DNA from 2 places in the Synechococcus sp. Nb3U1 genome. Region 1 is predicted to be linked to the other one. Evidence: riboswitches for the same ligand, from Rfam matches in the RefSeq annotation. Region 1 holds a riboswitch; the other holds the start of a gene.
The links. A riboswitch is a leader RNA that binds a small molecule or an ion and turns the genes downstream of it on or off. The one in region 1 is predicted to bind cobalamin.
Positions count from the first base shown of each region.

Region 2: it holds a riboswitch for cobalamin, as region 1 does, so the genes downstream of both, L1047_RS09690 (HupE/UreJ family protein) here and L1047_RS03170 (sirohydrochlorin chelatase) in region 1, are expected to answer to the same signal.

Region 1 covers NZ_JAKFYQ010000001.1:682,837-697,711, reverse strand. The annotation lists gene L1047_RS03190 (phosphoketolase family protein) at 1-455, shown strand, start outside; gene mraY (phospho-N-acetylmuramoyl-pentapeptide-transferase) at 738-1,760, shown strand; gene L1047_RS03180 (aminotransferase class V-fold PLP-dependent enzyme) at 1,817-3,031, opposite strand; gene L1047_RS03175 (M48 family metalloprotease) at 3,172-5,568, shown strand; gene L1047_RS03170 (sirohydrochlorin chelatase) at 5,583-6,614, opposite strand; cobalamin riboswitch at 6,644-6,779, opposite strand; gene L1047_RS16720 (NAD(+)--rifampin ADP-ribosyltransferase) at 6,832-6,951, shown strand; tRNA gene L1047_RS03165 (tRNA-Trp) at 7,074-7,146, opposite strand; gene rplS (50S ribosomal protein L19) at 7,221-7,592, opposite strand; gene L1047_RS03155 (hypothetical protein) at 7,795-8,121, shown strand; gene L1047_RS03150 (efflux RND transporter periplasmic adaptor subunit) at 8,136-9,509, shown strand; gene L1047_RS03145 (ABC transporter permease) at 9,512-10,723, shown strand; gene L1047_RS03140 (UbiD family decarboxylase) at 10,720-12,228, opposite strand; gene L1047_RS03135 (carbohydrate ABC transporter permease) at 12,280-13,179, opposite strand; gene L1047_RS03130 (YbaB/EbfC family nucleoid-associated protein) at 13,382-13,717, shown strand; gene recR (recombination mediator RecR) at 13,739-14,338, shown strand; gene L1047_RS03120 (hypothetical protein) at 14,346-14,840, opposite strand.
Region 2 covers NZ_JAKFYQ010000001.1:2,035,747-2,050,621, forward strand. The annotation lists gene rimO (30S ribosomal protein S12 methylthiotransferase RimO) at 1-1,232, opposite strand, end outside; gene ndk (nucleoside-diphosphate kinase) at 1,360-1,809, opposite strand; gene L1047_RS09690 (HupE/UreJ family protein) at 1,904-2,581, opposite strand; cobalamin riboswitch at 2,609-2,751, opposite strand; gene L1047_RS09695 (hypothetical protein) at 2,886-3,398, opposite strand; gene L1047_RS09700 (MGMT family protein) at 3,536-3,889, shown strand; gene L1047_RS09705 (bifunctional metallophosphatase/5'-nucleotidase) at 4,093-6,048, shown strand; gene L1047_RS09710 (helix-turn-helix domain-containing protein) at 6,208-6,732, shown strand; gene L1047_RS09715 (IS630 family transposase) at 6,729-7,220, shown strand; gene L1047_RS09720 (TetR/AcrR family transcriptional regulator) at 7,308-7,958, shown strand; gene L1047_RS09725 (hypothetical protein) at 8,060-8,404, shown strand; gene L1047_RS09730 (UPF0175 family protein) at 8,672-8,923, shown strand; gene L1047_RS09735 (DUF3368 domain-containing protein) at 8,920-9,408, shown strand; gene L1047_RS09740 (AmpG family muropeptide MFS transporter) at 9,681-11,000, opposite strand; gene L1047_RS09745 (DUF3146 family protein) at 11,186-11,443, opposite strand; gene L1047_RS09750 (DUF3155 domain-containing protein) at 11,637-11,978, opposite strand; gene L1047_RS09755 (DUF4168 domain-containing protein) at 12,680-13,183, shown strand; gene L1047_RS09760 (response regulator) at 13,173-14,875, opposite strand, start outside.

The DNA.
Region 1 (14,875 bases):
TGGACTTTTTGCGACAGCACCTACCGGATATCAAGATTCGGGTGGTGAATGTGGTGAACTTGATGAAGTTGCAGCCCCCTGGCGAACACCCCCACAGCATTAGCGATGTGGATTACGCCAGCATCTTCACCCCCGATAAGCCGATTGTGTTCGCCTTCCACGGCTATCCTTGGTTAATTCACCGCCTCACGTACCGCCGTCCCAACCACAACAACCTACACGTGCGCGGCTACAAGGAGGAAGGTACGACCACCACACCTTTTGATATGTGTGTCCTCAACGAGGTAGATCGCTTTAGCTTGGCAGATGATGTGTTGGATCGGGTGGAGCGCTTCAAGTACGAGCGGGCTCACATCAAGCAGATCATCCATAACAAGTTCGTCGAGCACAAACACTATATCCAGGAGCACGGGGAGGATCTACCGGAGGTGCGCAATTGGAAATGGCCCTATTGAGGGGTGCACTCTAAGGGATCCTTCACAACCGACGTTCGCATCTGAGCCTCTGGCGAGATAGAGTTTTTCTGGGCTCTCCCGCCGGAGTTTTTGGGGGGCTGTTGGGGTGTGTTGGAGGCTATGGCTGTGAAGGATCCTGTACCTGTCTCTGGGCCTGATTTGTCCGATCCCCTCACGGATCCCTCTGCTGATCCCGTGGGTGTCAGCGAGACGGAGTCCTGGTCTACCCCAGAGTCTGTGGGGCCAGTGGAGCCGCCTGGGGGATCGGCTGCGGGGGGGGGAATGCTGCTCTCCTTGGGGTTGGGCTTGGCGCTCACGGGCCTGTTGGTCGGAGTACGTCTGTGGGTGCTCGTCCCCTTTGGGGCGAGTGTCTTGGCCTCTGGTGTGCTGGGATCCCTGTTGATCCCCTGGTTGCGGCGGTGGAAAGCGGGGCAGGTGATTCGCCAGGAAGGACCCCAATCTCACCTGAAAAAGGCGGGCACACCAACGATGGGGGGGATCAGCTTTCTACCTGTGGGGCTACTGGTGGCCTGGGGGTGGACGGGTTGGGATCCCCAGGTGCTGGCGATTGGAGTACTCACTTTGGCCTCTGGGTTTGTCGGTTGGCTGGATGATTGGCAGGTGATCCGGCAGCAATCCAACAAGGGGTTATCCCCCCAACAAAAGCTGTTTTTGCAGTTGGGGATCGCGGCGCTGTTTTGTGGCTATTTGGCCTGGCAAGGAATCCCGACTGGGCTAACGTTGCCGGGGCTGGGTACCCTCTCTTTGGGTGGGCTGTTTTGGCCGTTGGCAGTGTTTGTGCTGGTGGGAACCAACAATGCCGTGAACCTGACGGATGGCATGGATGGCTTGGCGGCAGGGGTAGTGGCTATCCTGCTGTTTGGATTGGGGCTGATCCACAGGGATCCGGAGTTATCGGTGCTGGCCTTTGGGTTGAGCGGAGCCTGTCTGGGGTTTTTGGCCCACAATCACCACAAGGCGCGGGTATTTATGGGCGATACCGGATCTCTGGGTTTGGGAGGAGCGCTAGCGGGTTTGGCCCTGCTGGGAGATCAACTGTGGGCCTTGGCCTTGATGGGCGGGGTACTGGTGGTAGAGGCGCTGTCGGTGATCCTGCAGGTGAGCTACTTTAAGTACACCAAACGCAAAACGGGTGAAGGCAAACGTTTGCTGCGCATGTCTCCGTTGCACCATCATCTGGAACTGGGGGGTTGGTCGGAGGTACGGGTGGTGGGATTCCTGTACGGGATGACGGCACTGTTGGTGGGGCTGGGCTGGGCCTGGTGGCACTGGGCCGGAGTTTGAGATACAGCCTTTTCCGACTTCACAGAGGTTCTAAGGTTTTCTGACTTTGCACCACGTTACACCGCAAAACCATCGGGCAGCCGTTCCAATGCCAGTGCCAACTGTTCATACTCCGCCAAATAGTTGTAGAGCTGAGCAGAGATGCGAACCCAAAGCTGCCCTCCGAAGGGGATGATCGGGACTTCGATGTGGTGCGTGTGCCAAAGGTAATCGTGCAACTGGCGGGCCCGGATCGACAAAAGCTGCTCCGGCATCCATTGCTGCCAAACCGGCGGCAAAGGAAGGGTGGCCATAAAACCCAACATGTCCTCTGGAACAGGCGGGATCTCCTGGAGACGATCTAGAAGCAACTGCCGCGCCTGCTTCATCAGAGTGTGATTGTGCTGCCGTATCCGCTCAACCCCCAACTCCTGAATGAACTGTAATGCCGCCGAGATCGCCAGCCAAGCGCTGGGATCCCGTGTACCCACCCAATCGAATTCGGCTGTGAACCCTTGCCCATACCCGTGAGAGATCACCGTCGGGTGGGTTTGGGCCTGTTGATGAGGAGCCACCCACAAAAAAGCACAGCCTTTCGGGGCAAACAACCACTTATGGGCATTGCCGGTATACCAATCGGCCCCCAGGTTTTCCAGCTTTAGAGGGAGGATCCCTGGGGCATGGGCACCATCCACCAAAACAGGGATCCCGCGCTCCCGACAGAGGCTGATCAGCTCAGGTAATGGGTAAATCAGGGCTGTGGGTGATGTGATGTGATCCAAGATCGCCAAACGAGTTTGTGGACTGAGGATCGCCTCGAAGGCTGCAATGACCTGTTCCGGGCCCGCAATCGGAAAGGGGATCTGCGCCTCAACCGGAAGGGATCCCGTTCTGCCACACACCCACCGAATCGTTTGCTGTACCGCTCCATAGCCCTGGTTGGCAAAAGCGATCTCATCCCCCGGCTGAAAAGAGAGGGAGCGCAAGACAGCATTCACCCCGCTGGTGGCATTTTCCACAAACACCAGATTTTCAGGTTCAGCCCCGACAAAATGGGCCAACTCTGCTGCTGCCCTCCGCAAAGCTTGGGGGAGTTCCTCTCCCATAAACCGTACCGGTTGAGCCTCAAGGCGTTCTCGCCAAGCACTCTGAGCTTGCAACACCCTTTTTGGGGCTGCACCGTAGGAGCCGTGATTCAAAAAAATTGCCTGCGGCTCCAACCCCCACAGAGAACGAATAGCACTACCAAATCCGAAAGAATCAAATCCCATACTGTTAGAGGAGAAAGGCATCGTTCACCCAATAGGGCCGCAGAGGTGTACAGGTCGTCTGTGATCTGGGAGGGATCCCACTTGCAAGGGGAAATGTCACAATAGCCACTGTAAAGGCCGATGGTGGCGAATGGCTGCTCTTTTAGACTTGGGAGATGGCTATGAACGAGCTGCAGATCACTCAGTGGCTAGAACAAGCGCTACAAAACCCACACCTGAAACTCCAGGTCAAAACCCAGCCGATTCGGGACAGTGAATCAGAGGCCTACGCCGTGGTGGTGATGATCAATCGTCCTGCTGATCTCATCCTCGACTACGAAGAACTCACCTCCTGGTTCCAAATCACGGTCTCTACGCACTATCCACAGGTCAAAAGGTTAGCCCTCTACAGTCGCCCGATCGGCCAACACGCCGCCGACTGGAAAACTCAGGTCAAGCTCCAACAGCCCCCCGCCCCGGATCCCGTAGCTGTGAAGGTGGAGCCTGACGAGCCTCTAGATCTAAGCCGCTTTTGCTTTACTGACAATCGATTGCTCCTCACCACCGATTTGCCCAAGCCGCCGGGTTTGCTCTGTCAGGCCATCCTGGCTTTTCACCGCCTCACTGCCGAACAGAAGCGCGAGATCTTGCCCCTGCTGCCCACGCTGTTTGAGAACCCCACCTCGGTCTCGACGGTGATGCTGTCTGTGGAGGCAGCTTTGTGGCTAGAACCTCTGAAAACCCTAAATCAGCACCAACTGCGCCTATTGAGCATTTGGCTAAGCCGATACTGCTTTAACCCCAGCACCACCCTGACGGAATTGGAATCTGTGCCGCCTACTCCCAACCGTACTACAGGACAGTTGAAACGCAGCCATCGTGCCCCTCAGATGGGGATCTCGCTCACCTTAGCCAGTTTTGCCGGTAACCTCACAGCGGCCTCAGCAGTGACGGTGGGCCTGTTGTTGGGGATGGTGTTTGTGCTTTCACTGGCAATAATTGCCAGTTTGGAGGGTGGCTTCTCCTTTGCCTATCTCATCTTCGCCATCCTGATCACGCTTGCTTTTAATGGGCTGATCTTCTTTTTGTCACCCTTTTTGATGGACTTAACCCAGGGCTGGCTTTATGGCACCGAATGGGTGAGCCTAGCCGAGATCAAACGGCGTAGCCCAGAAGCGGTGGAGGTGATCGAACGGGTATGTCAAAAACACAAGCTGAAGCAACCGAAGTTGGGGCTGATCCGCGACCAAAACCCCACTGCCTTCACCTACGGCAGCTTGCCGGACACCGCCCGCATCGTCGTTAGCGAAGGGCTGTTCACCTATTTGGAAGATGAAGAAGTGGCGACGGTGTACGCCCACGAGCTGGGGCACGTGATCCACTGGGACTTTGCCGTCATGACCTTGGCTTCCACGCTGGTGCAAATCACCTACTTGATCTATAGCTATGTGCGCGATGTACGGGAGAACAGCAAAGCGGCCAAAAATATCCGCTCCCTCGCCTTCATTGCCTATATCTTTTACGTGGCCGGATCCTACCTGTTGCTTTACCTCTCGCGGGTACGAGAATACTTCGCCGATCACTTTGCTGCTGAAGTGACGGGAAATCCCAATGCGCTTTCTCGGGCTTTGGTGAAGATCGCCTATGGCATTGTGGAGGAAGGGGAACGGGAACAGGATGAGGAAGCCCTCCAGCGCAGTTCGCGCCTCCTGGAAGGTACCCGTGCCCTAGGCATTTACGATGCCAAGGCTGCTACAACGGCCGGCACCGCCTATCGGGTGACTGCGGATCCCGGGCAGGTGGGCAAGGTGTTTTTGTGGGATCTGTTTAACCCCTGGGCTTGGTGGATGGAGTTGAATTCTACCCATCCCCTAACGGGCAAACGGGTTCGCGCCTTGGGTACCTACGCCGAACAACTGGATTTGCCGGTGGAATTTGATATGGCCACGGTGGCGGCGCAGGGCAAACATCTGAACCGTCAACAGCTTTACGGGGGCTTTGTACTGGATGTGGTGTTGCTGAATGCTGTTTGGTTGGGGATGATTTTGGGGACACTGCTGGGGATCCCGGCGTTGATGGCGGATCGCTTCGGCATTTTCGTGGGGCTAATTGTTATGGGAGGCAGTGTAGGGCAGTTGCTGAAAATGACGGTGATGTACCCCAGCCTCAATAATCCTCCGGCATTGAATGTGTTGAAGGCAATGAGCAACCCCTATGCCAGCCCCTTGCGCGGTTTGCCGATGCAACTGAAAGGACAGGTGATCGGGCGAGGCGATGCTGGCTATCGGTTTGGCTCAGATCTGAAGTTTCAGGATGAGTCAGGGATGATCTTCTTGCGCTATGCCTCTCGCTTTGGGCCTCTGGGCAACTTCCTATTTGGGGCCAATCAGGTGCAGGGGTTGATCGGTGAGCAGGGATCCGCCGTGGGTTGGTTCCGGCGTGGCGTGGCTTCCTGGATGGATCTGGCCCGCTTCCAAAACCACCAAGGCCAGGTTGTGACCAGTCATCATCCCTTCTGGCAGTTGGTGTGGGGTGTGATTGGGGGGGTGGTTGCTGTTGGGTTGATGGTGCTGCTTTAAGGGTTCCGCCCCCACTAGGGGACTTGCCAAGCCCGTTGATGATAATCCTCTAGCTGCGCATAGGGATCCGCCGCCGCCGGGTGGCTGTGGTTGTGATGACCGTGGCTATGGGAATGGCTGTGATCGTGTGAGCGATGCGTAGCATTGTCGTGAGGGTGGTGGATATGCTGGGCACCTGCCGATTGGCTCACTGCCAGTCGAAACTTGCACAGGTGACAATTCATTTGGGTTTGGCCCTGGCGGGCTTCTTGTTCCAGTTGGTGCAGACCCTGCAATACCGTATCGACGATGCCCAGTTCCGGTAGAGCCAGCCAGTCCATCTCTGGATGAAGGCGGTGGTGTTCCTCTAGAGTCGCCATAATTTTCTTCACCAACACTCCGGTAAAGAGAAAGTAGGGCAAGACGATCACCCGCCGCGGTTGCCACAACAAAGCCCGTTCCAACCCCATCGGTAGGCGCGGATGGGTAATGCCGATAAAACAGGTCTCAACGGCTCGAAAACCGGATCCCTCCCAAAGCAGACGGGCCAGTTTACAGGTTTCGGCGTTGGCTTCTGGATCGCTGGATCCCCGACCGACAAAGAGCAGCACCGTTTCGGAGTTCGGGATTTTAATAGGTTGAGCGGCCAGTAGAGCACTCAAACGGTCTCGCAGCAGCTGCAGAATTTCAACGCGGATCCCTAGTGGCCCACCGTAATGAATGCGCAGCTGCGGATACAAGCTTTGCAGCCGATCCAATTCCACCGTCACATCAAACTTGTTGTGTCGTGCCCCGAACAACAGCAGCGGCAACGCCACCACTTCTTGCCACCCTTGGGCGATGCACTGTTGGATCCCTTGGGCAATGCTTGGCTCGGTCAACTCCAAGAAGCAAGGGATCACAGGCCGGTGGGGGGTGAGGGCTTGGTAGGCTTGGGCCAAGTCTAAAAAAGCTTGCCGCCCTTCTGAGTCTCGGGATCCATGGCCAATCAGCAACAGAGGCAGGGCTGCTCCCGACGGATCAGGGGTAGAACGGGGCAGGGGTGGGGTACTGAGCAGATCAAACACGAAAACTCCGTTCCTTGTGAATCGCAAGGGATGTGGGATAGGGGCAGGTGGGTGTTCTGGCTGAGGGAGGGATCCCATCACAGTTGCGTCACAGTGGCGGAGTTGCACCGCGCTTTCCCCAGTCTGCCCGAGTTACTCAGGTTAACTTGTCCCTTGGTATTCACCAAGCCCCCTAGGGGGATATCGGTAGGATCCGAGGACATCAGGACGTAGAGGTATTGACCCGTACGGTTATCCAGCCGCCATCTGGGATGCAGCAACTTGGGGGGCTGAACTAGCCCTCGGCGACGGACGCAATAGAATCTACCGCCTTTTCCGACTTTACGCATACCCTTGAGCTAGGCAAAAAACCTGATGGAGCAAGGGATTGACCTGAATCTGCTGTGTCAGATAACACTGGAAAAGGCTGGATGTCAATAGTGGAACCGGTTGGTTCGATCAAAAGGGTTTGATAGTCAGCGCGTCCTGTAGGACTTGAACCCACGACATCCGGTTTTGGAGACCGACGTTCTACCAACTGAACTAAGGACGCATCGGCTGGAAACTGACCAGCTTTTCATCTAGCTCATCCCAGTCTAGCAGCTACACCAGCCGCACCCAAGCCCATTACAGCGACTGCTCTTTGTAATCCACTTTGGCTTTGATGCGAGTGGCTTTGCCCACCCGATCCCGCAAGTAAAAAAGCTTGGCCCGGCGCACTTTACCGCGACGCAGCACCTTAATCGACTCAATGCGGGGAGAGTGAATCAGGAAAACTCGCTCCACTCCCACTCCCTGAAAGATTTTACGCACGGTGATGGTGCGATTGGATCTGGAATTGCGAGCAGCGATGACCGTGCCCTCAAAGGCTTGTACCCGCTCTTTGCCGCCTTCTTGAATGCGAACCCCAACTCGCACCTGATCGCCAATACGGATCTCCGGCAGATCCGATTTCATTTGTTCCGTTTCAATGGAGCGGATGATCTCTTGAGCGTTCATGGCCTTCCCGCGCTACTGGCAGTTAATCATAATAACAACCCATCCTCCTCCTTGTACAGAGTTTGTTTTTGGGTTTGCAGGGGGTCAGCATAGCGAGGGATCCCCGACCCAGTTAAGATGCGGGAAACCGTGTTTACGCCCCCTGAATCTTTCCAATAGGCTAAAGAAAGGTCAATCCTTTGTTATGAATGGGAGACATTCTGTGATCCTGCATACGGATGAGCCAAAGACGGGATCCCAATCCCTTCCCAAACCCTTAGAACCGCCCCTGCCCCCTGCGCAGGCCGGATCCCGGAAAAAAAGAGGATTGCCCATCGGCTGGATGGTTGCCGGCTTGCTGTTGGCGGGTTTAGGTACAGGAGGATATTTTCTCCAGCGGCAGTTCCAGCAACAGATGGCACAACGGTTCCAAGCCCTGACTGTGCCCGTACAGGTGGCGGATCTCACCCAACGCCTGCGGGTGAGTGGGCAGGTGCAGCCCATTCGCCAGGTGAATGTCAGCCCGCGGGAGTCGGGGCGTTTGTTATGAATGGGAGACATTCTGTGATCCTGCATACGGATGAGCCAAAGACGGGATCCCAATCCCTTCCCAAACCCTTAGAACCGCCCCTGCCCCCTGCGCAGGCCGGATCCCGGAAAAAAAGAGGATTGCCCATCGGCTGGATGGTTGCCGGCTTGCTGTTGGCGGGTTTAGGTACAGGAGGATATTTTCTCCAGCGGCAGTTCCAGCAACAGATGGCACAACGGTTCCAAGCCCTGACTGTGCCCGTACAGGTGGCGGATCTCACCCAACGCCTGCGGGTGAGTGGGCAGGTGCAGCCCATTCGCCAGGTGAATGTCAGCCCGCGGGAGTCGGGGCGTTTGCTGGAATTATTCGTGGATCAAGGGGATGAAGTGACAGAAGGGCAGTTACTCGCCCGCATGGATTATGGGGATCTGACCAGCAGCATTCAACAGGCCCAAGCCCGCATTCAAGAATTGCAAGCCCGTCTGGCGGAGCAACAAGCGGGGGAACGTACCCAAGTCATTGCCGGTGCCCAAGCGAGGGTGGATGCGGCCCAATCCCAGGTGGACTTAGCCCAAACCGAGTGGGATCGCATTCAAGCCTTGGTACAAGAGGGGGTGGTGGCCCGCAACGAGTTGGATCAACGATTGGCTCGTCTGGAGCAGGCCCAAGCGGAACTGCGTTCTGCCCAACAGGAACTGGAGCGGCTACAGCTAGGGAGCCGCCCGGAAGCGATTCAGCAAACCCAAGCCCAGATCGCCCAAGCGCAGGCAGATCTGGCCCAACGGCAATCCCGGGTTGCCGATACAGAAGTTCGTGCTCCCTTCACAGGGATCGTGGTGCAACGTTTTGCCGAAATTGGTTCTTTTGTGGCCCCCACCACAGCGGCTTCTGACGCTACAGCCGCCTCTTCCAGCTCGATTTTGGCCCTGGCGCAAGGGATCGAAGTGCGGGCGGAAGTGCCCGAAGCCCAAATTGCGCAAGTCCAGGTGGGGCAACCGGTGGAGATTCGCTCCCTCGCCTATCCTGACCAAGTGGTGCAGGGCCAGGTGAAACGGATTGCTCCGGCAACGGTGGTGGTACGGGAAGTGACGGTCTTTCGGGTGATCGTGGAACCGGAGCCAGGGGCAGACTTTTTGCGGACGGGCATGAATGTTTCGGTGGATTTCATCGGGGATCCCCAGCCGCAAGCCCTGACCGTCCCCTCAGTTGCCGTCACCTACGAGCGAGGCCAAGAGGGGGTGATCCTGCTGGATCCGCAAACCCAACGGCCCGTCTATCGGCAGGTGGAAACGGGGATTACCCAAAGCGGGGTAACCCAGATTCTCTCAGGGCTAGAGCCGGGAGATCGCGTTTTTACCTCCTTGCCGCCAGGGATGACCCTAGATACGTTGATCAAAGCGGAGCCATAAGCATGAGTCTGGTTACCTCTGCCAAAATGGCCTGGCAAATGGTGCAACGGCATCGGCTGCGCACGGGCCTCACCATGCTCGGGATCCTGATCGGCAATGCAGCGGTGGTGGCGATCGCCGGGTTTGGCAATGCGGCCCAAGAGATGGCGGTGGATCAGTTCCGTTCCTTGGGCACCAATTTGTTAATTGTTTTTTCGTCCAGCTTGGGCCTAGCGGATGCCAGCAATACCCGCCCGATTACCCTGGATGATCTGATGGCGATCGAGCAGGAGGTGCCCGCCGTATCGGCAGCCGTGCCCAGCATCGGCACCAATGTGCGCGCGGTGCGGGGGGGAGTAGATCGCCGCTATGAAGCGACGGGCACCTGGCCAGAGTATTTGTCGGTATTGAATTTGGAGATGGAACACGGTCGCTTTCTTTCGCCAGCAGATATTAAGGAACAACGCTCAGTGGTGGTACTGGGTAGTGAGGCGGCTAGCCAACTGTTTGGGCTGGATCCCGCCAGTGCTCTCGGGCAGACCGTGTTGCTGAACAATTTGCCCTTTGAGGTGATCGGCACCCTGCGCTCCAAACCGACGGTGTTTGGCAACAGCGATGCTGGGGTATTTCTGCCGGTGGATGTGGTGGCCAATCAGTTTGTTGGGCGCAGATCTCCCTACGGCACGGAGTTGACGGCGATTTTCGCCTCAGCCCGCTCGGTGGAAGATCTACCCGCTGCCGAGTTTCAAATTCGCAACCTGCTGCGGCAACGGCATCAACTGGTGGGGGAAGATGACTTCATCATCCGTAACCAAAAGGTGTTGCTGGATGGGGCGGCCACGATCCTGGGCCTGCTGCGGGTGTTGCTGACGGGCACAGCGGCCCTCTCCCTGCTGGTGGGGGGCGTAGGGATCATGAATGTGATGTTGATCTCGGTGGCCGAACGCACCCATGAGATCGGGGTACGCAAGGCGATTGGGGCCGATAGCCGCCAGATTTTGCAGCAATTTGCCACAGAAGCCATTTTTATTGCCGTGACGGGGGGGGTGATCGGCATCCTCTTCAGCAGTGGCCTTCTGGTGGTGGTACAGGTTTTTACCCCCTTGGCAACCACGATCGATCCGGTGGCAGTGGCGGTTTCTTTCAGCCTCTCGACGGCAATTGGGCTGGTCTTCGGCATTTTCCCGGCCCGGAAAGCGGCACAATTGGATCCGATCGAAGCGCTGCGGGCCTAGAGTTCATAGCCAAACAAACGGGGATCCGCGGCCTGCAAGTTCACGTCCGAGAGGCCGTACTCCGCCCAGCGGCGCTCGACCAGCTTGGCCACCTCAGGATCAGACGTGAGGGGATCCCGCCAGAGGGAATCGGTTTCCGGGGGGATCTTGGTGGTAGCATCGATGCCCATTTTGCCCCCAAGGCCGCGTTTTTCAGTGGCGAAATCGAGGGAGTCGAAGGGGTTATCTGGCAGAATAAACACATCCCGCTGCGGATCCACCCGTGAACAGAGGCACCAAACCACCGCCCGTGGATCCCGGACATTGATGTCTTTGTCCACCACGATCACAAATTTGGTGTAGCTGAACTGGGGCAGGGCGCTCCAGAAGGCCAGGGCCGCTCGCCGCGCTTGGCCAGGGTAAGCTTTGTCAATCGAAAGAATCGCCGCTTTGTAGCCCAGAGCCTCCATCGGCAAAAAGAAATCAACGATTTCCGGCACCTGTTGTCTCAAGATGGGGGTGTAAACCCGGTTCAGGGCCAGGGCCATCATGTCGTTTTCCTTCGGGGGCTTGCCACTGAAGGTGGTGAGATAGATCGGATCCCGGCGGTGGGTGAGGCAGTGAAAGCGGATCAGGGGGGCTTGCTCGTTGCGGGGGCCATAGTAGCCAATGTGATCTCCGGCGGGGCCGTCAGGGGCCACTTCTCCGGGGGTGATCGTGCCTTCCAAGACGATCTCCGATTGGGCTGGCACCTGCAAATCCACGGTCTTGCATTGGGCCAGGTGGAGCCCTTCCCCCGCGTAGAGGCCGGCAAACAGCCATTCCGACAGATCCACCGGCACCGGAGTCGCCGCTGCCATAATCACCAAGGGATCCACCCCCACCGCTACTGCTACTTCCAACTTTTTGCCCAAGGCCGCCGCTTTGCGCAAATGCCGGGTTGCCCCCCGCACCGACAGCCATTGCACCGTCATGGTGTTGCGGCTTTGCAACTGTAGACGATAAACCCCCACATTGGGGATCCCATTTTCCGGGTCTTTGGTCACCATCAGCCCCAGGGTGAGTACCCGTCCGGCATCCCCCGGATAGACCCGCAACAGTGGCAATTGAGTCAGATCCACTTCTTCTCCCTGCACCACCACCTGCTGGCAGGGGGGCAACAGATCCCGGCTGGGTTTGGCCTTGAGCACGCTAAATAGAGCCTGCCCTAGTTCCACCGCCTGGGAGAACTTTTTCGGAGGTCGCGGCTGATAGAGCAAGGCCAATTTTTTGCCCAGGGTTTCTAGCTCCTGCGGCTGCTCCATGCCCATGGCCCAGCAGATGCGCTCCACCGTACCCAGGGCATTGATCAACAGGGGCATACGGGATCCCTTCACCCGCTCAAACAGCAGGGCTGGCCCCCCACAGGCCAAGAGGCGATCGGCAATCTCGGCAATTTCTAGGTCGGGATCCACTGCCGCTGTAATGCGGCGGAGCTGGCCACGGGATTCTAATAGGGTGATGAAGCGACGCAAATCTCTGGGCATGAAGGCAAGCACTCAAACAGGGCGGGTGTTCCCATGGCATCGGGGACAGGCTCACTTGTCGCGGGCGAGGGCAAAACCGCTCATGAACGGTTTCTGCAGGGCGATGAACACCACCACCGGCGGGATGCTGGCGATGATCGCCCCCAACATCATCGGGCCATAGGAGGCGGAGCTATCCAGGTTGAGCAGCGATTGCAACCCCACTTGCACCACCTGGTTTTCCCGTCCCTGCACGATCAGACGCGGCCACAGGTACATATTCCAAGCGTAGACGAAGTGAATCACCGCTTGGGCCCCGATGGCGTTCCAACTGAGGGGGATCAGCACCTGGGTGAGGAATTGCAGCGGGTTGGCCCCATCCAATTGGGCTGCCTCCGAGAGTTCGCTGGGAATGTTGGAAAAATGTTGCCGGAATAAAAACGTGGCGGTGGCACTGGCCAGAAAGGGCACAATCAGGGCGTAGTAGGTGGAGCCCCAGCCCAATCCGGTGACAAAACGCAGCAGGGCGATGATCAAAATTTCGGTGGGCATCATCAGCGTGATCAGCACAAAGCCAAACACCAGCCATTTGCCCGGAAAACGAAAGTAGACAAAGGCCAAGCCCGCCAACAACGACAGAATGGTTTTGCCGACGGTGATCGCCACCGCCATGATCGTACTGTTGAGCATGTAGCTCCCCAGGTGCCGCGATACCATCACCTGCCGCCAGTTGAAGCCAAAGGAGGAGCCAAAGGTAAATTGATAGCGAAACACTTCCGCATTGTTCTGGGTACTGACGATCAGGGCATACAACACCGGGAAACCCAGCACCAAACAGGCCAGTAACAGGCCCAAATGCACATACCAACGCTCCGGGATCCAGCGCCAGGTTCGGGGGGCGCGGTGGCTGGGTTGGCTGAGGCTGTGGGGGGGAGAGTGGGATTGTTGGGGATCCTGCAAAAGTTGGGCCATCGTTCCTCCTGCCAAAGCGCTGTCGCTGATGGGTGATGCTGATTTGAGATGCTGATGAGAGGCTTATTTGTTGAGGATAATCCGCCAGGGTTAACTGCAACCTAAGGGATCCGATTCTTCCTCGAATTTTCAGGTGCTTTTACCGACGGGAGGAAACGGGTAGAGTAGTACAGCAGTGATCTGGAATAAAGAAGAGGATCCCATGACCCGAGGCTTTGGCCCATTCGGCAAAATCCAAGAAGCGCTCAAGAAAGCCCAACAGGTGCGCGATGGCGCTCAAAAGCTCCAGAAAGAGCTCGAAGAAATGGAGATCGTCGGGGAAGCCGGCAACGGGCTGGTTAAGGTCACCGTGAATGGCAACCAAGAGCCCCTGAAGGTCTCTCTGGATCCTGAAGCCTTAAAAGAAGCCCCGGATGTACTCGAAGATCTGATCCTGACCGCGATGGTGAACGCCTATACCCAATCTGCCGAAACCATGCGCAAACGGATGGAAGAGTTGACAGGGGACATCAGCTTGCCGGGGCTGGGATTGGGCTGATCCCTCCTACCCTAAGCCCTTATGTACACCCGCCCGCTCGCTCGCCTGATCGAGGAATTGCAACGGCTACCCGGCATTGGCTCCAAGACTGCTCAGCGCCTAGCTTTGCATTTGATCAATCGGCCTGTCACCGAGATCGAAGCCTTAGCTCAAGCCCTCCTGGAAGCCAGGCAAACCGTTAAGCATTGCTCCATCTGCTTTAACTGGTCGGCGGAGGATCCCTGTGAGATCTGTCGCTCACCGCAACGGGATCCCTCCCTGTGGTGCGTGGTGGCGGAGGTGAAGGATTTGATCGCCTTAGAGCGAACCCGCGAGTTCAAGGGCCGTTATCACGTTTTGGGAGGCCTCATTTCCCCGATGAATGGCATTGGGGCAGATCAGCTACACATCCGGAAGCTGGTGGCACGAGTGGCCCAGGAGAAACCCCGTGAGCTGATCTTCGCCATCAGCCCCAGCGTGGAGGGAGAGGTGACTATGCACGTGATCAAGGACTTCCTAAAGCAGGTCTCCCCCAGTTTGCACATGACCCGTCTGGCCTTTGGCTTGCCGATGGGATCCGACCTAGAATACGCCGATGAAGTCACCCTGGCCCGTGCCCTAGAAGCCCGCCGAGAGCTATAACCTGGGCTCAGTCGCAGGCGGTTACCCCTTCTGCACAGTAGGTGCTCCACCAGGGGTTGAAGCTGGCGGCATCTTCTGGCAAGGTACTGTTCTCCAAGAGCGCCTGAAAACCCGTGCTGTCGTCGCCATAGCGCATGTGCATGTGGATCGGATCCCCGTGGGGAGCTCGCAAAATTACGTATTTGAAGGCCTCACAACCAGGATTATCCCCAGGATTATCCCCCCCGCGCAATTGAAACAGATCCCAAATGGATCCCAAAGAACGCTCAGGGAAAAAGAAGGGATCCGCAGCTGCCCCCCGATAGACATAGCGGCAGTTCTCCGCCAGAGGTTCTGAGCCTTGCAAATCCGCATAAAAGGAAAAGAACTCCATTTTCTCAAACTTGACCCGCTTCGGGTTGCGCGGATCATTAGCGGACTCTGCTAGGGAGGTATCGAGGGTGAAGGTGCCATCGACTCCCAAGTAGGGCACTTTATAGGCATTGGGGGATACAATCTGCAACTCCAAAGCCCCCGCTGGGGAGCTAAAACCAAAGA
Region 2 (14,875 bases), 1.4 Mb from region 1:
CGGGGGGAACGACCCATCCACTCTCCGGTTTGGGGGTTTTCCTGCTCCAAGAGTACAGGCACGATTCGGCCCACCTGCTCACGGTTACGTCGGAAGGCGATCCCCTGTTGCACCTGCATGAGCCGCTCCCGACGCTCTTGTTTCACAGACTCTGGGATTGGATCGGGACGATCATAGGCGGGGGTGCCCTCCTCTGGAGAGAAAGTAAAAACCCCGACATGGTCGAATTGATGACGCTGCACAAACTCCAACAGATGCCCAAAATGCGCTTCCGTTTCCCCTGGGAACCCCACAATGAACGTGGTTCGCAGCACCGCCTGAGGCAGCACCTGGCGCAACCGCTCAATTACCCGGTCGTTCACCTGCCCTTGCCAGGGGCGATTCATGCCCTTGAGCACCTCTGGATGGCTGTGTTGCAGGGGCAAATCCAGGTAGGGCAAGAAGTTGGGGGTTTCCTGAATCGCCTCCAACACCTTGGGGGTCAAGCCGGTGGGGTAGGCGTAGAGCATGCGGATCCAAGGAATGTCGATTTCCCCTAGAGCACGGATCAATTCGGCCAGCCGCGGTTCTCCGTACAGGTCTAGGCCGTAATTGGTGGTGATTTGGGAGATCAAGATCAACTCTTGCACCCCTTCGGCCGCCAGTTGTTCCGCTTCCCGCACAATTGAGTCAATGGAACGGGAGCGTTGGTTGCCCCGCAGATGAGGAATGATGCAGAAAGCACAGCGATAATCACAGCCCTCCGCCACCCGTAAATAGGCCACCGGAGCATGGGTGGTGCGGTAGCGTGGAACCGTTTCGTCGGCAATATAGTCCAGATCGGCGGTGACGGCATTCACCCGTTCCCCCCGCTCTACCCGTTTGATCACCTGCACGATCTGGTGATAATCGCCGGTGCCCACCAGAGCGACTGCTTCCGGGATCTCATCCAAGAGTTCCTGTTGAAAGTGCTGGGCCAAGCAACCGGAGATGACAATCTTTTTGCCCTGTACCGCTAACTCCATCAGGGTGCTGACCGACTCGCGCCGCGCCGCCTCAATGAAACTGCAGGTGTTGACGATGACATAATCTGCAGTCTCTTCGTCCCCATCGACCCGATAGCCCGCCGTAGCCAGTAAGCCCAGCATATGCTCCGTATCCACCCGGTTTTTCTCACAGCCTAGGTGCAGGATGGCAATGGATTTAGAGGTTGGGGCGGATGGGATGAGAGGGGCAGTGTCCAATCGATTCATAAAGGGTGAGTCAGGAGAAGCCGTTCGCCTCAAAGGAGGGTTCAAGCCTTGTGCCAGGGCGCTGATCTATTTTAGTGCGCCTTAGTGGGCACGGTTGGTGATCGCGGTATGAACCTGGGGCTTGAGGCTATTCGTAGATCCAGCTTTGGGCGATACTCGTCCAGCTCACCAGTTCTGAGTCGCTAAACCAGAGGGCGATCTCTCGTTGGGCGGTTTCCACCCCATCGGAGCCGTGGATGATATTCCGGCCAATATCAATGCCGAAGTCGCCACGAATCGTGCCCGGTTCTGAATCGAGGGGGTTGGTCTTGCCGATCAGCTTGCGGGCGGCAGCTACCACGCCCTTGCCTTCCCAAACCATCGCCACCACCGGCCCAGAGGTGATGAACTGAACCAAGCCGGGGAAGAAGGGCCGCTCTTTGTGCTCGGCATAGTGGGTTTCCGCCAGCTCTTGGCTCACCTGCAGCAGCTTCATGCCCACCAATTGGTAGCCTCGGCTTTCCAGACGTTGAATGATGGTGCCCACCAAGCCCCGCTGCACACCGTCCGGTTTGATGGCGATAAAGGTGCGCTCCATGTGTCTTCCCCTCGTTGTTACAGATCTTCACCGTTATCCTTGTACTGGATTAGGGATCCCCAGCGCAAGAGAGCAGCAGATTGAGTGCATGCCGTTAGCCCACCACCGCCAAGGTCAGAAACACCGACCCCACCAGCGTAATGCCCCATCCTGCCCAGCGCCTCAGCCCAGGAAAACGGGATCCCCAAAACTCCGCCCCCAACAAACTCACCAGCGCGATCCCGTACTGGGTGATTGTGAACCCAATCAAATAGGACAGCAAAGGCATCAATCCCGCCCCGATGATCACCTCGGCGTAGGCATAGCCATGAAACAACCCCGCCAGGGATCCGAACAGCAGCAGCACCCACCCCTGCACCTGCCGCGTCTGTACCAGCAGCAGCCCGAAGATCACGACCGAAGCGGCAATGCCCAGTTCCGTTAGCCCCAGATCGATACCGGCAATGTGGAGCGCCGTTCCCCCCAGAGCCGCCAGCACAAACCCCAACGGGATCCCGTAGCGCCAGTTTTGACCGGCGGAAATCAGCCCAATGGCCACAATAAAAGCCAGATGATCCAACCCAATCAGCGGGTGAGCCAACCCCGATAGGAACCCCTGCCACCACACCTGCGGGATCTCCCCACCGAAGGCATGGTGGGCGAACGCCGGGGCCAAGCAAGATAGGGCCAATAGGGATCCCACCCCGAGCCCAACAATCTTGAGGAAGGGTCTGGCCCACAAACCAAAAGAACCGCGAGATCCCGCCAGGGATCCCTGCCAAAATGGAGACATACTTCTGTACCTCGCAGAATAGAAATTGCGTTAGCTGCAACAGACGGCGGGCATTCTGGCTGGGGTGAAATCACCCTTCACAGCTGCGGGACAGCGACGGTCTTGCACCGTACTTTCCCCCTCACCTCCGACGGCTGCTCCCCGCCGGAACCGCTGGCTCTGGAGTTGGGTTCTGTTGGATCCCTAAACCCTAAGAGCAATCGCAACCCTATCACAGCTGGCCGTCACCGCCGATGACATTCGGTGAACTTCCCCTCTCTGGGTGGGCTGAGATTAGATGTATCGTTGAGAGATCTCAGGATCTTCAAGGGCGCTCGGTGTAGCCCTGTAGAGTCTCCGGCTCGAATTGCCGCAAAATGCGAGTTGCCTCTCGGAGGCGGACATCGGCATCTTCCTGCAGAACGAGCAAATATTTGCCCGCGTTCAATCGGTTGCGATAGGCCAAAGCATCTCCCGAACCACTGCTCAGGCCCACCCCGCCCCCCACAAAAAAACTTCCCATGGCCGCTGCTGCCCCACCCAACAGTCCACCAATTAGGTGGTTGCCAACGGATCCCGCCCAAGCAAAGGTCTCTAACCCACTCAAAATGCTAAACCCGATCCCCGCTAAAAAGCCAAAGGGCACCAACCAAACCGCCATACGATTCATCAGCTGACGGGCTGACCGGGCTGGATCGATCAGGCCAAAGTCATCGGCAGTTTTGTAGCCTCTTCCCAAAAGATTGAGCTGACTTAGAGAAAATCCTGCCTTTTCCAGGGCGCCATAGGCAGCCTCGGCAGCGATGCGATCCGGCAATACTGCGATCAAATAGCTCATGGCTTCTTTACCCTAGGACGGCTCCTTCCATTCTCGGCCAAGTTTGAATACAGCTCTTGCACGGGTTTCCTACAACCAACAATGCTGGTGTCCTTAAAGGCTAAAATCCCCTTCGTGCAGACGATGCGGAGCAGCAGGTGCTTCCCCAACCGCCCTCTATTAATCTCTACCAGCGTTTTTATGATGTTGTTCGGCGGATCCCGGCTGGACGGGTGGCAACCTACGGACAAGTGGCCCGTCTGGCGGGTTATCCCGGTTACGCGCGGCAGGTGGGTTATGCCCTGTTTCGGCTGCAAGGGGAAGAGACGGATATTCCCTGGCAACGGGTGATCAATGCCCAAGGACGCATTTCTTACTCGCCGTTTCGCATGGGCCAAGATGACCTGCAAAAAGTTCTTTTGGAGGCGGAAGGGATCCCTTTTAACTCAGAAGAGCGGGTGGATTTGCAGCAGTATGGCTGGGATCCCGAAGTCCATGAACGGGAAGCTTAACCTCAGCTTGATCCAAGCTTAAACTTGCCATAGCAAAACCTCTACCCCAAGCCTGGTAGCGTGAACGCGAACGCGCCTTGTCTTGTGGATGGAGTGAACCAATCGCTATGAAAGCATCTCGTCTCGCGCCCCGATCTCCCTCTGAAAAGGGATGGGTCTGGGTCGGTTTTAACCCTTTGGCCAGATCCCTATGGATCGGTCTTTTGTGTGTCCTGCTCAGCTGGGCCAGTGCCTGTGGTAGCAGCGGTAGTAGCTCAGTGGCTACCGGCGGCGGTGCAGGCTTTATCGGTACGGATCCCGGTGTGGTCTTATCGACTCAGCCGCCGGCCTTTACCCTGCAAGTGCTGCATGCTAGCGACCTAGAAGCCTCTTTGGCGGCGGTGCAGGATGCCCCTCGTTTTTCAGCGGTGGTGAACGCCCTGCGCCCCCAATTTCCCAATACGGTAGTGCTCTCTAGCGGCGACAACTATATTCCCAGTCCCTTCTACAACGCCAGCACGGATCCCTCTCTTGACAGCCGGTATAACCGCACTCCCGGCAAGGCGGATATCGAAATCCTCAATGCCATTGGATTTGAGGCTTCCGCCTTTGGTAACCACGAGTTTGACCAGGGCACTCGCCAAATCCGCGACCTGATTCGTCCCGACAGTGGGCGTGGCTATGCTGGGGCTCGCTTTCCTTATCTGAGTGCCAACCTTAGCTTTAGTGGCACCGGGGAGCTGTCCAGCTCTGATCTGACTGCCAATGGCCAGGAGGCCAGCTCTATTCGTGGCAAAATTGCCAAAACCGCTGTGATTACGGTGGGTGGAGAGCGAATTGGCCTGGTGGGGGCCACCACCACTCGTCTGGCAGGGATTTCTAGCCCTGGGCCTGAGGTCACCATTGAGGGCAGCTTTGACGAGACCGACCAAGTGAATGCTTTTGTGTTGCAGCCTTTTGTCGATGAGCTAACCGCTCAGGGCATTAACAAGATCTTTCTGCTGGCCCACTTGCAGCAGCTTCAAAACGAAGTGAACTTGGCCAGCCAATTGCGGAATGTGGATGTCATTATCGCGGGCGGATCCCACCGTGTGCTCGCTAAGCCCCAAGATCGCTTGCGCACGGATCTGCCGGATCGCCGCACCGGTGACTACCCTATTTTGCGCATCTCTCCCAGTGGGCAGCCAGTGGCGGTGGTGAATGCGGCTTCCAACTACCGCTATGTCGGTCGCTTGGTGGTTAGCTTTGATGCTAATGGGGTGATCAGTGCTGTGGATCCCCTCAGCGGGGCCTATGCCACCGATGACCAAGGGGTAGCAGCGGTGGGAGGCACCCCCAATCCCGATGTGCTACGGGTTGCCAACGATATCGGCAATATCATCCGTGCTAAGGATGGCCGTACCTTTGGCTCCACCACCAATTTCTTGAATGGGTTGCGGGCTGAGGTGCGTACTGAAGAAACCAACCTGGGTAACTTAACTGCCGATGCCAACTTGGCCTACGCCAAAACCATTGACCCCAGCACGGTAATCTCCCTCAAGAATGGCGGTGGTATTCGCGCTCCGATTGGAGCGACCACGGGTGGTGGCGGTGGTGAGCCGGTGCAACGGATCCCTCCCCTGGCCAACCCGGATGCGGGCAAGCAGTCTGGGCAAATCTCCCAGTTGGATATTGAGAGTTCCCTGGCCTTCAATAATGGTCTGTCTCTCTTGACGGTGACTGCTAGTGAGCTGAAACAGGTGGCCGAGCATGGGGTGGCTCAAACTCAGCCGGGTGCGACGCCCGGGCGCTTCCCGCAAATTGGTGGTTTTGCCTTCAGTTTCGATCCTTCTCGTCCGCCGGGATCCCGGGTGCTCTCGCTGCGGGTCGATACCCCCACTGGGCGGGATGTTGTGGTGCAAAATGGCCAGGTGCAAGGGGATCCCAACCGCACCTTCCGTATGGTGACACTAGGCTTCTTGGCCAACGGTGGGGATGACTATCCCTTCAAAAGCTTCTCGAATATCAATCAGGTGGATCTGGCTCCCAGATCTGGTATCACCTTCGATACCCCCGGCAGCGAACAAAATGCTCTGAGCCTATATCTACAGCAAATTGGCGTATTTACGGATCCCGATACCCCGGCAGCGGAAGATACCCGCATTCAGAATCTCTCGGTTCGCCGGGATACGGTGTTGTAGGTGGCGATTGCTCAATTCAATCTTGATTAAAGAATGGGATCCCTGCTGTGGTAGGGATCCTTATTTTTTGCTCAGTGCTGGGGCGGGCAAGTTGCGGTAGGCCTAATATCAAATCTCCGAAGATTTGCTACATATAAGAAGACGTTAGAGCTAACCGCCATGAGTGGAGTCCTCAAAATCGATATCGCTGAAACAGCAGAAGAACTAAAAGCCGTCTTGGAACAACAGCAACGGTCATCACAGCGCCGTAAAGTACAGGTGTTGTGGTGGCTCAAAACAGGACAAGCGAAGCGTGTTGAGCAGTTAGCCCAACTGAGCGGTTGCCATCGCACGACCGTGTCTCGGTGGCTGAGCCAGTATCGACAGAGTGGACTCGAAGGGTTGGTGGAGGTAGCATCTCGCAGTGGACGACCGCGAGCGATTAGCGGTGAAGTCCTGGCATCTTTAGAGCGGGAACTGCAAGATCCAGAAGGCTTTAGCAGTTATGGAGCGGTGCAGCAGTGGCTCGCAGCGGTGCATGGTCAACGGGTGCCCTACAAGACGGTGCATAAGACGGTGCGCTATCGGCTCAAAGCGAAGCTCAAAGTGCCCCGTCCGGTGTCAAAGAAGCAGACTCCTGGGGCGTGCGAATCCTTTAAGCAAACCTTGCAGCCCAGATCAGCCAGTCGCTTCCGCCAGCCTTGAGACAACGCTACAGGAGGCGAATCCGCTATTGGTGCAGCGATGAGAGCCGCGTCGGACTGCTGACGGTTCAACATCGCAAGTTGACGGGCTTTGGGGTGCAGCCGATGGGTTCAATTCAATGGGAGTTTGTGTATCGGTGGCTGTACGGTCTCGTGGAACCGCTGAGCGGTGCCTCGTGGATGGTCGAGTTTTCTCATCTCGACAGTTGTTGTTTTGAGGCGTTTTTGCACAGCTTTGCGGCTCAGTTCCCCGATGATTTACATCTGATTCAGGTGGATAATGCCGCAGCCCATACGGCTCAGAACCTGACGATAGCGGACAATGTCATCTTGGTGTTTCAGCCGCCTTATTGCCCTGAGGTCAATCCCATTGAGCGGGTCTGGCGGGAACTCAAGCGGGAGCTAGCTTGGGTTCACTTTGATGATGTTGGCCAACTCCAGCACGCCATCAGCCAGTGGGTTTGTCGGCTGAGTCGCTGCGATCGCTGACTCAGTGGGATTGGATTGTCGATTCTCTATGTGTAGCGGGTATTTAGAGAATTGATATCACGTATTATCCGAAAAGTATGTTTCTCAATGGATGCAAGCTCAGTAAACCCGACTGGCATGCGCCGCCAGCCGCGCCAAGTTCGCAGTCAGGAGCGGGTCAACCGCATTCTCGATGTGGCGGCAGAGTTGTTTATGACCGAGGGCTACGGAGCCACCACCACCAATGCGATCGCTAAGGGTGCCAAGGTGTCGATCGGGTCGCTCTATCAGTTCTTCCCGGACAAGGCCGCCATTTTGCAGGCGTTGGCCCTGCGCTACGGCGAGCTGCTGCACCAGCGACTGTCAGCACTCGATCCGGTTGATATGGCGCAGCTGCCACTGCCTATCTACGTGGATCGGATCATTGATATCACCGATCAATTTTTCAGCGAGCATCCCGGCTACTACGCCATTTTTATGGAAGTGCAGGGGACGATGCCCGAACTGGATGCCATCGAAGCGGAGGCCGACGCTGAACTGATGGAGGATATGATCCTGTCCCTATCTCATCGCAATGCAGCGCTAGACCGGGCTGACTATGAGGCGATCGCCTTTGTACTGGTCAAAGCAATTGGTACATTACTATGGCTTGCCCTTGGGCAGGAAAAATCGTTTCGGCAACGTCTAGTGACCGAAACGAAACGGCTCACTTTACACTACCTACAAAGCTATTTCTCAGTCAGAGATAATCTTAGCTAACAACCCGACTGGAGCGGACTGACAACATTGGTTGTTTTTAACTAAAGTTGCTTACAGCCGCTCGGCCGGAACGTTAGCTTGTACCTAATAGGAGGAAAGCGATGGCTGCTGCTGCGGTAAAAATTATAAGGTTGAGATGCGAAAATCCCCAAGATAATTTGACTGACGAAGTGAAGATGCAACAGGATGGTCGTCAGATTTGGCCAAATAGAGATGATGGATATTTTTCAATATCAACAGGCAACGAGGTTCCGCTAAACCTGGTTCTTGCATTTGATACCGTCACCCGAATCACTCTTTACGATGATGAAGACCTTGGTAGCGACGACAACCTTGGCACCGTAGAAATCTTCGACTACGAGGCAGGTGGCGAACGCACCAAGGACATCGCCGGATCCGGATCGCTCTACAAACTGACCTACATAGTTAGAACTCTCGATTTCTAGCTGATTTCTGAAGCATTACTGGGTGTGGACGGAGACCAGTGCTCTTCGTCCTTGCCCCTCGGTTACGGTTTACTCACATTGGGCTTGTTATCTCAATATGCTGCACTTCCAAAATCTTGGTTCCCGTTATCTGGGGCATCACCAAGTTTTTGCACTTCTTCCCGTAAAATTGCCGATCAGAGCAAAAATAGACTTCAGGGTAATAAGATAGGTACACAATGCCAGTCACAGACTTAAAATTAAAAGTGATTGCGTGAGGACAACCCTATGCAAATTACTCTGAACCTACCTGATAGCCTCAGCCAAACTGAAACCTTTAACCAAAGCGACTGGCTTCGTGAAATTGCTATTGCCCTATTTCAGCAAGAGCGGATTTCCCTCAGCCGCGCCAGCAAAATCGCTGGGATGGAACTCATGGACTTTCAAAAGCTGCTGGCAGACCGTGGCATTTGCGTACATTACGATGTGGAAGATTTTGAGCAAGATGTTCAGCACCTGCGAGATCGGGGCTGGCTATGATCGTTGTCAGCGATACCTCTGCCCTTTCCAATCTTGCCCTTGTCGGTCACCTCTGGTTGCTAGAAGCCCTCTACCAAAACGTTATTATTCCGGACGTTGTTGCTAGCGAACTCGCAGCCGCCAGCAATCCCACCATTCCAGCCATTCTTCAACTGAACTGGATTCAAGCTCAACTCCTCACCAACTCCGAACTTGCCGACCAGCTTCAACAAGAACGGGGACTCGATGCCGGAGAAGCCAATGCTATTGCGTTGGCATTTGAGCTACAAGCCGATGATTTGCTCATTGATGAACGCTTGGGACGACAAGAAGCTATTCGGCTTGGGCTGTCTATCATTGGTATCCTGGGTGTTCTGCTCGTAGCTAAACAAAGAAGCCTCATCCCTCAAGTTCAACCCGTTATGGATGCCTTGATTAACCAAGCCGGTTTTCGCGTCAGCCCTCAGCTATATCAGCGTATCTTAGCCTTTGCCCAAGAGCTTTAATATTAGTAAAGGATAAGCCGAGATGGTCTGTGGAGAAAGCCAGCTAACACTGCGTGGCAGCGGACGGTCGAGAACTACTGGTGTTGAGTTCAAGGTTATCTGACGCCGCTGCACTTCACCGTTATGTTGCCAACCTCGGTGAAGAACTGGTTTGAGAGGGAGCAGATCCCTTTAGGGCCAGTCGTGGAGAATCCCGATGCTCTGACAAGTCACTGCACCTGACCTTGTGATAGGTTTTCCCTCGCGTTGAGGAGCCCAGGTGACGTTATTCCCTAGAACTCCCCAGGCTCTGCCGGTGGTTCTCTGCTCTCGGTAACCAGGGCTGGAGTTGCCAAAGGGATCCCGGTGGAAGGCCCGATCCAGAGCAGAAACATCATGGCTGGAAGAGCCGTGAACGCGGTGATCAAATAAAACATCGGCCAATTCACCGCAGCAGCCAAATAACCGGATACAGCTCCTGCCAAAGTTCCCCCGACGGCAAACACGCTGGTGAGCAAGGCATACTGAGTGGCGCTAAATTGTCGATCACACAGACTCATCAAAAAAGCCAAAAAGGCCGCAGTGCCCATCCCCCCGGCCATATTGTCAAAAATCGTTGCCCCTACCAGCAGCGGGTAATTTTGTCCCACTAACCCGATCGCCCCTAGGCCCAAATTGCCGATCCCTTGCAAGACCGCAAAGATAAACAGACAGCGATAGGTGCCGATGCGGCTCACCAACTCTCCCCCCACAAAAGCCCCCGCCAAGGTGGCAAACAAGCCAACCCAACTGCGAATAATGCCCAGGTCGCTGGTGCTAAACCCCGTTTGCAACAAAAAAGTCGGGGTCATTTGTCCCGCCAGACTATCCGGCAGCTTAAAGCAAACCACAAACAGCAGGATCACCAGAGCGAGGCGATGTTGCCAAAAGGATTGAAACGGCTCGAGGATGGCAGCTCGCAAAGAGGTGGGTTTCAGGGCGCTATTCTCCGGTTCCGGAGCCAGAAAAGAGGTGACCACCCCGATCGACATCAGCAGCGCCATAATGCCGTACACCTGCCACCAGGGCAGATAGTCCGCTAGGATCAACCCCACTCCACTGCTCACTAGCAAAGCCATGCGGTAGCCAAACACAAAAATGGCCACCCCTGCTCCCATCTCCCGCTCTTCCAACACATCAGTACGGTAGGCATCCACGGCAATATCCTGGGAAGCCCCAAAGAAAGCCACCAAAAGCCCCACCCCAAAAATTGGGCGGGTCAGTACTGTAACACCAGGCCAAGTTTGGGCTAGCTCCTCTAAACCCAATCCCTCTAGCCAGGTTTGAGTGGGATCTTGAAAACCCAACAAACCCAAACTAAGGAGCAACAGCACTTGTGTAAGAGCCATCCACCCCCGCCGCCGACTGCCCCGCAGGGATCCCGGTGCGGGCAGCAAAAACCGATCCAAAAAGGGGGACCACAGGAACTTAAAGGAATAGGGCAAATTGAGCAGGTTAAACAAACCAATGGCGATAGTAGTCAAGCCCGCTTGGGTGAGCCAGGCATTCAAGGTGGTGTTGATCAACAACAACGGCAACCCTGAAGAAAAGCCCAACAGCAGCAATATGCCCATTTTGGGGCTACCGTATACTCCGAATGCCCGCCTTAGGCCGTTTGCCTCAGCCCCTGTCATCTTGACTCCTCCCCACAACCGCATCCACTCTAGGGGATCCCTATGGATCCACGATCTTGCCAGTCACTTTAACAGGTTCCTTCCCTCGGAACCTGCTCCAACAGTGCTGGAGATGGGGAAAGCCTCTAGAGGCTGCTGCGAATCACAAACGAGTAGTTACTGCCTGGCTCCAACAAATAGTCCGATTTTTCTAGAAAGCGGCTCAAGGGCTCTCGAATCAGGGCCCGGCCCACAGAAGGTTCGACCTTGAGCTCCCCGGCTCGAAAACACCAGCAAAAGTGCCAAACCCAACCATTGGCATTCACTTCTCCCTCGATAGCACCCTCCTGCCAGGAGTAACGGGTAATTTGTACATGGGCAGTGGTTTGGGGCAATCGACTCATGGAAACTCTCCGGATCGGATCCCTTCCGGTGCCACAAGACTCACAACCGGAGTCTGAGAACAACCCATCCTAGGAACCGGCTCAGGTCAAGGGCCTGAACGGTCTAGATTCTTTTGAGAATGCTAGCAACAACCCCCCCAGAGAGGGGGGCTGCTTTGTCAAAATCATCCTGCTGGGAATGAGGAGCGTCAATTTATCGAGCAGCCGTAGCAAGAGTCTTGGAGGCTTTTCGTTCAGGCTTCTCAGCTGCAACCTCGGCTAGTAAGGCTCGCAAGCTGGGGAAAAGGAAATGATTTTCCTCGACATACTGAGCCCCGAACAGTCCCTTCTCCGCCCAAAAAAATCGATCAATGGTATGCTCGTTTCGCCGAACCAGGATGAGTGCTGGTGGCTGGATAGACTGATCCTGAATATATTTCCGGGCAGCGGTTACCGACTTCTCCTCACCACTATCCAAATTAAATTGAGGAATATGATCTAAAATTTTTCGCCCCTCCAAACGGCGGCGACTCTTACGCTTTCTTCTCCTAACCAATGTAAGCCTCCTGTAGAAGGATTACTAAACAACCGCACAAAATATATCAGCATTGCTTAAGAAAATCAATAACTTCTACCCCCTTTTTGTTGCCACTTTTTACAAAACAACAAACATCTCGACTTTAGATGAAAGAAGGTGGAAATGTGCCTTCGGAGCCTCTGCAGAGCCTTTCGAAAATCGTTCATTAGACGAACAAAAACAAGCTGACCCTCACCTGAAAGGAGCGCCGACAAAGGGCTCTGACGAAATCAGGTAAAGATAGCCGGGTGAAGAACCAGTGGCATTAGCACCCTGTGAAGCAAATCAACTGCCTGTGCAGAAGACCCTCTTCAGACTGAGTTTCTAAGTTAACATTAAAAAAATCGATACTCAACAGAACATATACCTAAACCCAGTCCCAAATGGGCTGCTGCTAGGTCGGAGCCTGCTAAGTGAATCGTAAAGATTGCAAAAGATTGCAAAAGATTGCAAATGTGGAGCTGCTCAGCCCAAGTGGGGTAGGGCCACACCCAGGTGCCGCACAGCGATCGGGTAGAGCATCATGACTTTACAACCAACTCCCGATTTCTACAATACGTTTCCAGCACTGCGCTGAACCGATTAGACGGGGGACGGACATCTTGCTAGTCTGGCTTCAGGCTTGGCTTGGCCGCTACAGGCCAGGTTTAGCTGTGGAGTTTGGATAGGGAGTTTGGGGTATGAGAAAATTGGCGTTTCTGATGGGTCTGTGGCTCAGCCTGGGATCCCTGCCGGTTTGGGCACAAGAGTCGACCCCGCTGCCTAGCCCGACTGCACCTGCTTCTCCCGGGGTGCCGCTCCCTGCCGCCACCCCCAGTCCAGCTCAGCCGGGCCCAGGTTCTCCCACGCCCAGTCTGACGGCAGAGCAGGTCACGGATGACCAGGTGGAGCAGTTGGTGAACATTTTGCTGGAACTGGATCCCTTGATTCGCCGAGCCAGCACCCAACTGCGGGAAACTCAGGATGAAGATGAATACGAGCAAATTATGCAGCGCACCGAGGCCCAAGCCAGCCGCATCGTTGAGGAGCAAGGACTGACGGTGCCTCAATATCGCGAACTGATGACCCTGGCCAACGAAAACCCCGTTCTCAATCAGCGGATCCGCGTGCGGTTACAGGAAGTGATAGAAGAAGCGGAATCTTCTGGTTCTCCAGAACCGGCCACTCCGGCGCCTACGCCTTAGGCTGTGCTAGCTTGCCTTTGCCAGAAATAGAGAGCACCCAAGGTAACCGTAAAGTAAAGCAGGTGTGCTCAGCTTCGCTGCTCAGGTGAATGCTCCCTTGCAGCAGGTTCATCCGCTTTTGAACGAGGGCCAGCCCTAACCCTGTCCCCCCTTGTCGCCAGGGATCCGGATTGGGCACACGATAAAACTTCTCGAATACCCGCTCTTGCTCTTGTGGGGGGATGGTCACGCCGGTGTTGAGGATCTGGATCTCGAGGTGATCCGGATGGTTATGGACACTCAGGCTGATCAGTTGGTCAGTCGGGGTAAATTTGTGGGCATTTTGTAGCAATTCCGCCAGCACCGCGCGCAGCACCTCTGGCAAAGTGCAGATGGGGGGTAAATCGGGAGGATACTCCAGGCTAAAGAGCTGATTGTAGCTACGGGCCACTTCTGCGAATGGATCTGTGATTGGCGGCAACCACTCTTTCAAATCTAGCCAGTGGGGTTGCTGCGATCCGATCAACACCTCCAGCCGCTGTAACTCCAGCAAATCCTCCACCAACTTGATTTCCCGCTCACATTCTCTGTTCAAAACATCCAGGTAACGGGCCACCTTTTCGGGGTCGGGGGGTTTGGCCACCCCGTTGCTGGGCAGTAGCGCCGAGCTGAGCAAACGGATCCCCATTTTGATGCTGGAAAGGGGGGTGCGCAGCTCGTGGGACACGGTGCTGAGAAAATCGTTTTTGAGGTGATCTAGCCGCTGTAACTCCTGCACCTGTCGGTCCAGTTGGGCGGTGCGGGCCTGTACTTTTTCTTCCAGAGTGTGGTTGAGCTCCTGAATTTGCTGGAACAGCTCCGCCTGCTGAATAGCAATCGAGAGGTGATCCGCCAAGGTCAAGATCAGATTGTGACTGGTGGCCAACCAGCCGGAACGGGCGGTTTTCAGTTGTAGGCACAAGCTACCCCAAAGGGTAGGGGGGGCGGATAAGGACTCCGTCCCGCTGACGCGACCGGAGCTTCCGCTGCCACCGTAGAGAGGTGCCAACAGCCAGCTACCGGGATAGGCTTTGGCCATAGAGGGGATGCAGATCCAGTCTTTAGCCTGGCTGACGGTTTCAAGGGTCACTACTTTCCCCTGCTTCAGGAGCTGCGCCATCCGGTTGTCAGAATCGGGAATCGAGCAGCCCAAGTAGCCATCTGCTTGGGTTTGATATTCGGAGATGACGCACCACTCTTGTTGCTGCGGTTGATAGCGGCTAATGCTGACCCGATCTGCCTCCAGCAAGTGACAAATTTCCCGAGTGGCCACCGAAAAGATTTTATCCAACTCCAATGAGGTGCGAATGGCTCGGATAACACGGTTCAGAGCCTGTTCACGAGCCGCTTGCTGGCGCACATTGAGTAGGTTTTGGCGGGCCTTGAGCAGGTGGTGAATTCGTTGTCGCATCACCGGCCAGTGGATGGGTTTGGTGATGTAGTCGCTTGCCCCAGCGGCAAAAGCTTTGTCTACAGAAGCTTGATCCTCCAGGGAAGTGATCATCAAACAGGGTAGATCCGCATCCAACACCTGTAACTTCTGGCAACACTCAAATCCATCCATCCCCGGCATAAGGGCATCCAACAGGACGATTTGCGGCTGGCTCTGGGAGTAGAGGACGAGGGCCTGTTCACCTTCTTCTGCTTCCACAACTCGATAGCCTTCGTGAACCA